DNA from 2 places in the Pseudarthrobacter sp. lyk4-40-TYG-27 genome. Region 1 is predicted to be linked to the other one. Evidence: predicted binding sites of a transcription regulator. Region 1 holds the regulator's gene; the other holds the start of a gene.
The links. The regulator LexA, encoded in region 1, represses DNA repair genes until DNA is damaged. The targets are predictions, from matches to a motif close to TCGAACANNTGTTCGA.
Positions count from the first base shown of each region.

Region 2: a site for LexA is predicted at 2,957-2,972, ahead of QRM96_RS00880 (DUF6504 family protein). Genes of this name have one in related genera too.

Region 1 is NZ_JARVSH010000013.1:26,637-31,048, forward strand. It holds gene hflX (GTPase HflX) at 1-157, shown strand, start outside; gene QRM96_RS19270 (ATP-dependent DNA helicase) at 150-2,210, shown strand; gene lexA (transcriptional repressor LexA) at 2,243-2,971, opposite strand; gene QRM96_RS19280 (LysM peptidoglycan-binding domain-containing protein) at 3,325-3,741, shown strand; gene QRM96_RS19285 (histidinol-phosphate transaminase) at 3,907-4,412, shown strand, end outside.
Region 2 is NZ_JARVSH010000001.1:172,108-176,519, reverse strand. It holds gene QRM96_RS00885 (DNA polymerase III subunit alpha) at 1-2,600, opposite strand, end outside; gene QRM96_RS00880 (DUF6504 family protein) at 2,597-2,920, opposite strand; gene QRM96_RS00875 (hypothetical protein) at 3,053-3,442, shown strand; gene QRM96_RS00870 (chorismate mutase) at 3,451-3,774, opposite strand; gene QRM96_RS00865 (VOC family protein) at 3,791-4,213, shown strand; gene QRM96_RS00860 (SOS response-associated peptidase) at 4,241-4,412, opposite strand, start outside.

The DNA of each region.
Region 1 (4,412 bases):
GCTCATTCCGTACGACCGGGGCGACCTGCTCAGCAAGCTGCACGAATCCGACGCCGAAATCATCCACCTCGACCACGTTGAGGAAGGTACCAGGGCCGTGGTGATGGTCCGCGAGGGCCTGGCATCCGAGCTGGAACCCTTCGCCCTCAATGACTGACCTCGCGGCCGGGGAAGCTGCGCAGGCGGCCGGCGAGCAGTTCGTCCTTGAACTGCTCGACCGCGCCGTCGCCGGCATGGGCGGACAAAGCCGCACCGGACAACACGAAATGGCCCGCCAGGTGGCCCGGGCCATCAGTTCGGGCAACCATCTCCTGGTCCAGGCCGGCACCGGGACCGGCAAGTCCCTGGCCTACCTGGTACCGCTCATTGCCCACGCGTTGGAAAGCAATAAGCCCGCCCTGGTGTCCACGGCCACGCTGGCCCTGCAAACCCAGATCGTGGGCAGGGACCTGCCCCGGCTCCTGAAGAACATCACCCCGGCCCTGGATCGGCCCGTCAAAGTGGCCCTGGTCAAGGGGCGGTCCAACTACGTCTGCCGCCACAAGGTGGAGGGCGGGTTCCCTTCCGAAGAGCCTTCGGAGGGCCAGCTGTTCTCCCTGGGCGAGGACACCAGCGTGCCGCACTTCGCCGCCTCTGTGGGCGGTCCCGCCTCCCAGCTGGGCAAGGAAGTGGTGCGGCTGCGGGAGTGGGCCGAGAAGACCGCCACCGGCGACCGTGACGAGCTCCTTCCCGGCGTGACCGACCGTGCATGGCGGCAGGTGTCCGTGACCTCCATGGAATGCCTGGGGGCGCAAAAATGTCCCATGGCCGCTGAGTGCTTCAGTGAACTGGCGCGGCAGGACGCGGCCGAGGCAGACGTCGTGGTGACCAACCACGCCATGCTCGCCGTCAGCGCCTTCGAGGGGCTCGCCGTGCTGCCCGAATATGACGTCGTGGTAGTGGACGAGGCGCATGAACTGCAGGACCGCGTCACCGGGGCCGTCTCCGGGCAGTTGTCCGTCGCCATGGTGCACGCCGCCGCATCAGGTGCCCGCAAACACACGGCCATCACCGTTGACGCCCTGAACGCTGCGGCCGCCAACCTTGAGCTGGCCCTCGCCGGGGCCCCGAACGGCCTGCTGCCCAACGGCCTGAACGACGAACAGCTGAACTGCGTGGACCAGCTGCGTGAGGCCTGCCGCGCGGCGCTGTCCGATTCCAAGGGGGACAGCAACACCACGGCCGACGGCGGGCGGCAGCTCGCCCGGTCCCGCCTCATGCTGATCCTTGAATTATGCGAACGGCTGCTGGCTGCCCGGGAGAACCGCGAAGTGGTCTGGTTCTCGCGCGCGAGCACCTTCGACCCCGGCCAGGGCTACTCCCAGCCTGACGAGAATGCGCCGGTGCTGGTCAACATCGCGCCGCTGTCCGTTGCCGGGCGGCTGAGGGAAGGACTCTTCGCCGGCCACACTGTTGTGCTGACCTCTGCCACCCTGGCCATCGGGTCCGCGTTCGAACCGGCAGCGGGCGGGCTGGGACTGATAGGCGACGGAGCTCCCAGCTGGACGGGGGTGGATGTCGGCTCACCCTTCGACTACCCCAAACAGGGCATCCTCTACGTGGCGGGACACCTGCCCAAACCGGGCCGGGGTGTTTCGCCGGAAGCCCTGGAGGAGCTCGAGGCGCTCATCAAAGCATCCGGTGGCGGGGCTCTTTGCCTCTTTTCCTCGCGTCGGGCTGCGGAGGAGGCCGCCGATGCCCTGCGGCCCAAGCTCGATATGACCGTGCTCTGCCAGGGCGAGTCAACCATGACCGCCCTGGTCAAGCAGTTCGCGGACGAACCGGATACCTGCCTCTTCGGGACTATGTCCCTGTGGCAGGGGGTGGACGTTCCGGGCGGGTCGTGCCGGCTCGTGGTGATCGACCGGATTCCCTTCCCCCGGCCGGACGATCCCCTCATGACAGCTCGGTCGCGGGCCGTGGCCCAGGCCGGTGGCAACGGTTTCATGTCGGTGTCGGCTACCCACGCGGCCATCCGGCTGGCGCAGGGCGCCGGGCGGCTGATCCGGTCAACCGGCGACAAAGGAGTGGTGGCGGTGCTGGATTCGCGGCTGGCAACCGAACGTTATGCGGGCTTCCTGCGGGCCGCGCTGCCGCCTTTCTGGTCCACTACGGACCGCAGCAAGGCGCTGGCCGCACTCACCAGGCTCGGCGCGGAGGCCTCTGAATAGAGGCCTGCCGCGGCCGGAGGTGACAGGCGGTGTCAGAGGGACCGCAGCACCGAAACCACTTTGCCCATGATGGTCGCGTGGTCGCCCAGGATGGGTTCGTACTGCGTGTTCTGCGGGAGCAGCCAGGTGTGGCCGTCCCGCTGGCGGAAGGTCTTGACGGTTGCTTCGTCATCGAGCAGGGCAGCGACGATATCACCGTTGACGGCGTCCGCCTGGCGGCGCACCACGACCCAGTCTCCGTCGCAGATGGCGGCGTCCACCATGGAGTCCCCGGCCACTTTGAGCATGAACAGTTCACCCTGGCCCACAAGTTGGCGGGGGAGCGGCATGACATCCTCGACGAGCTGCTCGGCGAGGATGGGACCGCCGGCGGCAATCCGGCCCACGAGCGGAACCATGGCGGTGTCCAGCGCGGTAGGCAGCTCCGTTACGGTGGCGCCGGGTGTCTGCGGCGCTGAGGCGGCAATCGGCTTCCCGCCGCCGCCGTCAAGCGTGAGGGGCATGAGCACCTCCATGGCCCGCGGCCGCTTCGGGTCGCGCCGGAGGTAGCCCAGCTTCTCCAGCTGGGACAGCTGATGGGTCACGCTGGACAAGCTCGCAAGGCCCACCGTGTCGCCGATCTCGCGCATCGAGGGCGGGTAGCCGTTGTCATTGACGGACCGCTGGATGGTCTCGAGGATCTTCTTCTGCCGCGGGGTAAGCCCCTTCGGAGTCCTCTTTGGTTGCGGGGCCGTCCTGCCCCCGGCGGCTGCTGCTGCCATGTTCGCCAATGCCTTTCGCTTGCCGCCGGATCTTCCGCCCCACGCCGTAGGCCGGCGTTGCGTGAAGGGTCACCGCTGTCATTGTCAGACCCTGCTGTTCAACTTCAGTGGTGGTTGTTCTTGGTTTCCAAGCTAGGCCAGCCACATTGCTTTTTCAAACATTTGTTCTAGCGAGTCTCGACATTGTTCGTTGATAGGTGCTAAAACTTAGTAAGCAAAGTTCGAATATGTGTTCTAACCATTGCATGGCCTGTTCGAAGACCTGGCCGGAAGAGATTGGTATTCCGGCACGGCAGGCAGGACGGCAGCGGCGGACACCCGGGCAGCACGGCAGGTCCAGGAGGGCTCAGTTCATGTCAGCTTTAACTCTTTCCCACATATCCCGTCCGGAGTTCCTGGCCGGGGAGCGCCACTCGTCCGGCAGCGGGCGGATCAGTGCCGGAACTGCGCCATCACCGGCGCCGCTTCGGTTGACCCGGCGGGGGCGGATCGTCCTGGTGGGAGTGCCGCTGATTCTCCTCGCGGTCCTGCTGCTCTCCTTGGCGGGACTTTTCCACTCCCCGGCCAAGGCCTCCGATTCCGCCGCGGACCTCGCCGTGACGCCCACGGTGACAGTCACGGTCCAGCCCGGCCAGTCCCTGTGGTCCATCGCCGGCGCCGTGGCCCCGAACCGGGATGCACGGGACGTCGTGGCCGACATCGTCCAGCTCAACAACCTGTCCGCCGGCGCGGTCCTGCCCGGGCAGCAGCTCTTCGTCCCCAGCCACTGACCCCTTCTTGAGCGGCTACCGCGGAGCGGCAGCCTGGCGCCGCGGCCTGGTGACTGCGGGTGCGCGTCCCCCGGAGGCTGCCGCCAGCTCTTCGTCCGGGCGTTTCCGAGGCAGGCCAAAAGTGTCATATTTTCCGGTAGTTGCCACGGCAACTAAACTGTTCAGGTGAACGACCAGCTAGAACGCCTGAACCGGCTACCCCTCCGCAGCAACCTTCGCGGGCTGACTCCCTACGGGGCGCCCCAACTGGACGTCCCCATTCTCCTGAACGTCAACGAGAACACCCATGGCGTCCCGGCGGACGTGCGTGCCGCCATCAGCGCCGCCGTGACGGAGGCCGCCGCCGGCCTGAACCGCTACCCGGACCGGGAGTTCACCGAGCTCCGCAAGGCCCTGGCCGAGTACCTTGGCCACGGCCTCGACGAAACGAACCTGTGGGCCGCCAACGGCTCCAACGAGGTCCTGCAGCAAATCCTCCAGGCGTTCGGCGGCCCGGGCCGCACCGCCCTGGGCTTCCCGCCCACGTACTCCATGTACCCGCTGCTGGCGAGCGGCACCGACACCGAATACATCACCGGTGTCCGGGCCGAGGGCTACGACCTCAGCGCAGAATCCGCTGCCCGGCAGGTCAGGGAGCTGCAGCCGAACATCGTGTTCCTCTGCTCGCCGAA
Region 2 (4,412 bases), on a different contig from region 1:
ATGTCCAGGGGCAGGATGGGGATGCCAAGACGCCGGGCTTCGGCTACCAGCAGCCGCTTGGGATACATTCCCGGGTCATGCTCCCAGAGCCCGGCGAGGAACGCTTCCGGATGGTGGGCCTTGAGCCAGGCAGACTGGTAGGTGGGCACGGCAAAAGCGGCACCGTGGGCCTTGCAGAAACCAAAGCTGCCAAAGGCCTTGAGGGTTCCCCAGACCTTGTCCACCACGTCAGGAGCGTAATTGCGGGCACGGGCTTCGCGGCGGAAGAATTCCTCCACCGCAGTCTCCAGCGCTTCGTTGCCCAAGGCGCGCCTGAATTCGTCCGCGCGGGCCAGCCCACAACCGGTCATGACATTGAACGTCTTGAGGATCTGCTCATGGAAGACCGTCACTCCATGGGTTTCCTGGAGAACGGGCTTGAGGTCCGGGTGCGGATACACCTCCGGGGCGAACCCATGGCGGTGTTCCAGGAAGGGACGGACCATGTCCGATTTCATGGGTCCCGGCCGGAACAAGGAGATGTCGATAATGAGGTCGTTGAACTCCCGGGGTGCCAGCTTTCCAATCAGTTCCCGCTGGCCCGGGGATTCGATCTGGAAACACCCGAGGGTGTGGGTGCTGCGGATCAGCTCATAGGTCGGTTCGTCATCGAGGGGGACGGCGTTGAGGTCGATCCGGCCGTCAGCGGCGATGTAGTCAGGTCCCCTGCCATCCGGACCTGCCGGGTGGCGGCCAGCAGCCACCACCTCGGCCTTGGAAGGGTGCAGGCGGATCACTTCCCGGACCGCGAAGGCCATGGCGCTCTGCATCCTGACGCCGAGGACATCGAGTTTGAGCATTCCCATGGGGTCCATGTCGTGTTTATCGAACTGGCTCATGGGCAGGCCCAGGCCGCTGGGCTGGACAGGGGTGCGGTCCAGGAGCGTGGCGTCTCCCAGGATGACACCGCAGGGGTGCATCGAGATATGCCGGGGCAGCCGGTCCAGCCGCTCCGTCAGGTCGACCAGAAGGTCCAGCTGCTGGTTTCCGTCGGCGTCTTTGTGCTCCACCCGGCCGGCGAACTCCTTGAGTTCGGGTTTTTCCTGCAGCGCTTCGCGGAATTTCCTGGCCGAGAACCGCCACAACTGCTTGGCAATCTCCCCCACCTCGTCATCGTCCATCCCCAACGCCATCCCGGCGTCGCGCACTGCCCCGCGGGCCCGGTAGCCGTTTTGCATGCTCATCAGGGTGACGCGCTCTGAGCCGAAGCGTTCGAAGATTTGGCGGTAGACGTTGTGGCGTTCAGCGCTTTCAACGTCGATGTCGATGTCCGGCAGGGTGGCACGGTCGTTGGAGAGGAACCGTTCAAAGATGAGATCGTGCTGCAGCGGATTTACGTGGCTTACCTCGATCAAATAATTGACCAGGCTGGACGCCCCGGACCCACGGGCTGCCGCCCTGACTCCCATGTCCTGGATCATCCGGGATACCTCTGCCACAGTCAGGAAGTAGGACGAGAACCCCAGGTTCCGGATGATCCCCAGCTCATGCTCAAGCCGAGCCAGCATCGTTTTTTCGTCGTGTCCGCCGATCCCCGGGAACCGCCTGCCAATTCCGGCATGGCACCGCTGGATGAGTTCCATATGCGGATCCCGGGTAATGCCAATGACTGATGCCTCCGGCACCACGGGCTGCTTCCATCCCATGTCCGAGGTGGGGTCCATCCGGCAGAGGTCGGCGAGCGCCTCGGTTTGGGCCATCAGTTGCTTGAGGTCAGCGGCCCCATACCCTGCTGCGGTAATGATTTCCTTTCCCAGGCCGAGCATCTGTTCCGCGGTTTTCAGCCACCCCTGGCCTGTGGGCTGGAGCAGCGGTTCCCCTGCCAGCTCCGGCAGGGACTTCAGCGTCCGGGCAGAGTCAAGGACATCCGCGGTTGGCGCCCCGTCCGCAGCGCAATACCGCACCGCGTTGCTGAGGATGGCGGGGACGTGGTGTTCTTCGGCGAGCCGGAGCATGCGGACTGCATGGGCAGTGCTGAGGGGGAAGCCGGGCGCGCTGAGCTGGGAGACGATTTCTGCAACGACGGTTCCCGCGGGCATGGCATCCAGCCATTGTTTGAAAAGGGTTCGGGGACGGAGGTACCGCCTGCCTCCCATGGCCTTGCCGACGTCGGAATCCGGTCCAATCAGCACGGTCAGCACCGGTTTGAGCGTTGCCGGGTCGAGGGTCCGGGAGGCCAATTCGGCGCGGGTGATCGCTACCGGCACTGTTCCCCCGGCCTTCCCGGAGGTCCGGGCGTGGGCATCGGAAACCAGCCGGCATAGAGCACGATAACCCGCGCCATTGTTGTGCCCGCGGGCGAGCACCACCACCCGCCCGGCTACCTGCGTGCGGTGGTCCCCGTCGTCGTCGAAGACCGCAAGGTCCACCCCCACGATGGGGTCGATGCCTGCAGCCATGCAGGCTTTGAGGTGCTTGATGGTGCCATACAGGCCGTCCCGGTCGGTGCATGCCAGGGCAGTGGCGCCGTCGCTTGCGGCGGCCTGTGCAAGTTCCTCCGGCCAGGAGACGCCGTAATGGGCGCTGAATGCTGTGGAAACGTGAAGGTGGGTGAAGCTCATGCTGTTCTGGGGCGAAGGGCGTCATGGATCTGCAGCAGCCGCCACCGGCCGCTGCCAACATGCCGGGTGAGGTCGAGGGTCAGGGGTTCTGAAGCATTGTTCCCAGCAGCGGGAAGCACCTGGATTCGCCAGATTTCGTGGTCCACCACGCCAGGGCCGCTCCCCAGGGGAGCCCTGGCGTCTTCAGCCCACCACTGGCGGCGTTCATACCACCGGACGGGGTCGGCGCAGACGAGATAGTCCCTGCCTGCCCACGTTAACGATTCAGGCTGCCCGGAGGGGGAACATGCCACGTCTATGGACTCGCTGAACATGCCCATGCGCGCCTCCCGGACGGTTCTTCCCAAATGCTCCATTCGAATATGTGTTCGAATAAATCAAGTCTACGCCGGGGAGCCGGCAAAACATAGGCGGGGGTGGACGGACCGTGCGGCAGGGAGCAGGATGATGGCATGAGTACCGATGACGCACTCCTGAAGCAGGCAAGCATCAAGACCCAGGACTCCACCCTGGTGGCCACGTTCGATATCGATGGCGCCATTCCGGAGTCCGGCGCCTACGTGGTGGGCTTGATGGGAGCCACGCCGGACTATTCAACGCAGCGGCGGCTTTGCATTGAATTCATGAACGGTGAGGCCATTGCCTGCTACGCGTTCAACCGGGACCAGGGAATCGAAGAAGATTACGACCTGTCCGGCGTATCCCACTCGGAAAACACCATTACCGGGAGCTTTCCCGCCACGGCCTTGAACGGGCTCGGGAAAGGACACGTCCTGTCAGCCTTCAGCGAGGCGGACGGGCGGGAGTTCCAGCATGGGGTTCCGGTAGAGGAAACCCTGTAGGGGTTTCCTTAGCTGTTTTCCTTATGGATCTTCAGTTCGAGTTCAATGAACGCGGAGATCATGGCCCGGTAGGTTGACTCGACGATGTCCGGGTCAATGTCTTTTTTCTCTGCCGCGGCCCGGACGTGCTCGATGATCCGCTCCACCCGGCCGGGGGCCCGCACCTCGGCGTCGTCGCCTTTCAGGGTGCCGGCGATCCGGATCAGCCGCTCGCGGCGGGCGATGAGGGCAACAATCTGGTCATCCACCTCATCGACGGCAACCCGGACAGCTGCGAGCTGTTCCCTGTCGGCCTGGGCATCCCGATCGTTTCCTTGAATTGTCGCCATCATCTGACAGTATCGAAGCATGGAGCCAAGAGTCGACTTTATCTCCCTCGGCGTCCGCAGCGTTGACCGGTCGCGGGCCTTCTACATCGACGGCCTCGGCTGGCCGGTCCACCGCGAGGTTGCCGGGGAGGTGCTGTTCATCCAGGTGAACCACGGACTGGTGCTCTCCCTCTGGGACGCCCGGCAGATGCAGGCGGAGGCAGGCGTCAGCCCGCCGGACGGGGTTCCCTGCATCACCCTCAGCCATAACCTGGCCAGCGCCGGGGACGTGGACCGGGTCATGGAAGAGGCCGCAGCGGCGGGGGCAGCCATCATCGCCGAACCCGTTACCCAGCCCTGGGGCGGCTACACGGGGTACTTCGCGGATCCTGACGGCTTCCGCTGGGAAGTCGCCTACAACCCCACGTGGACCGTGGACGACGCCGGCACGGTCACCGTGTGACGGCGTCCGCACCCTGGGCAGTGGCTGCTAGAACAGTAACTCCACAGGGCGGATCAGGTCCGGTCCGTTGTTGCGGACGTTCCCCACGTCCTTGCCCACGGACTCCACGTGCCAGTCGGCGGCAGCTTCCTTGACCCCGGCCCGCACCAGGTCCACAAGGGCGGCTGCGTCGTCAGCCTGCGGGTCCAGCCAAGCCTGC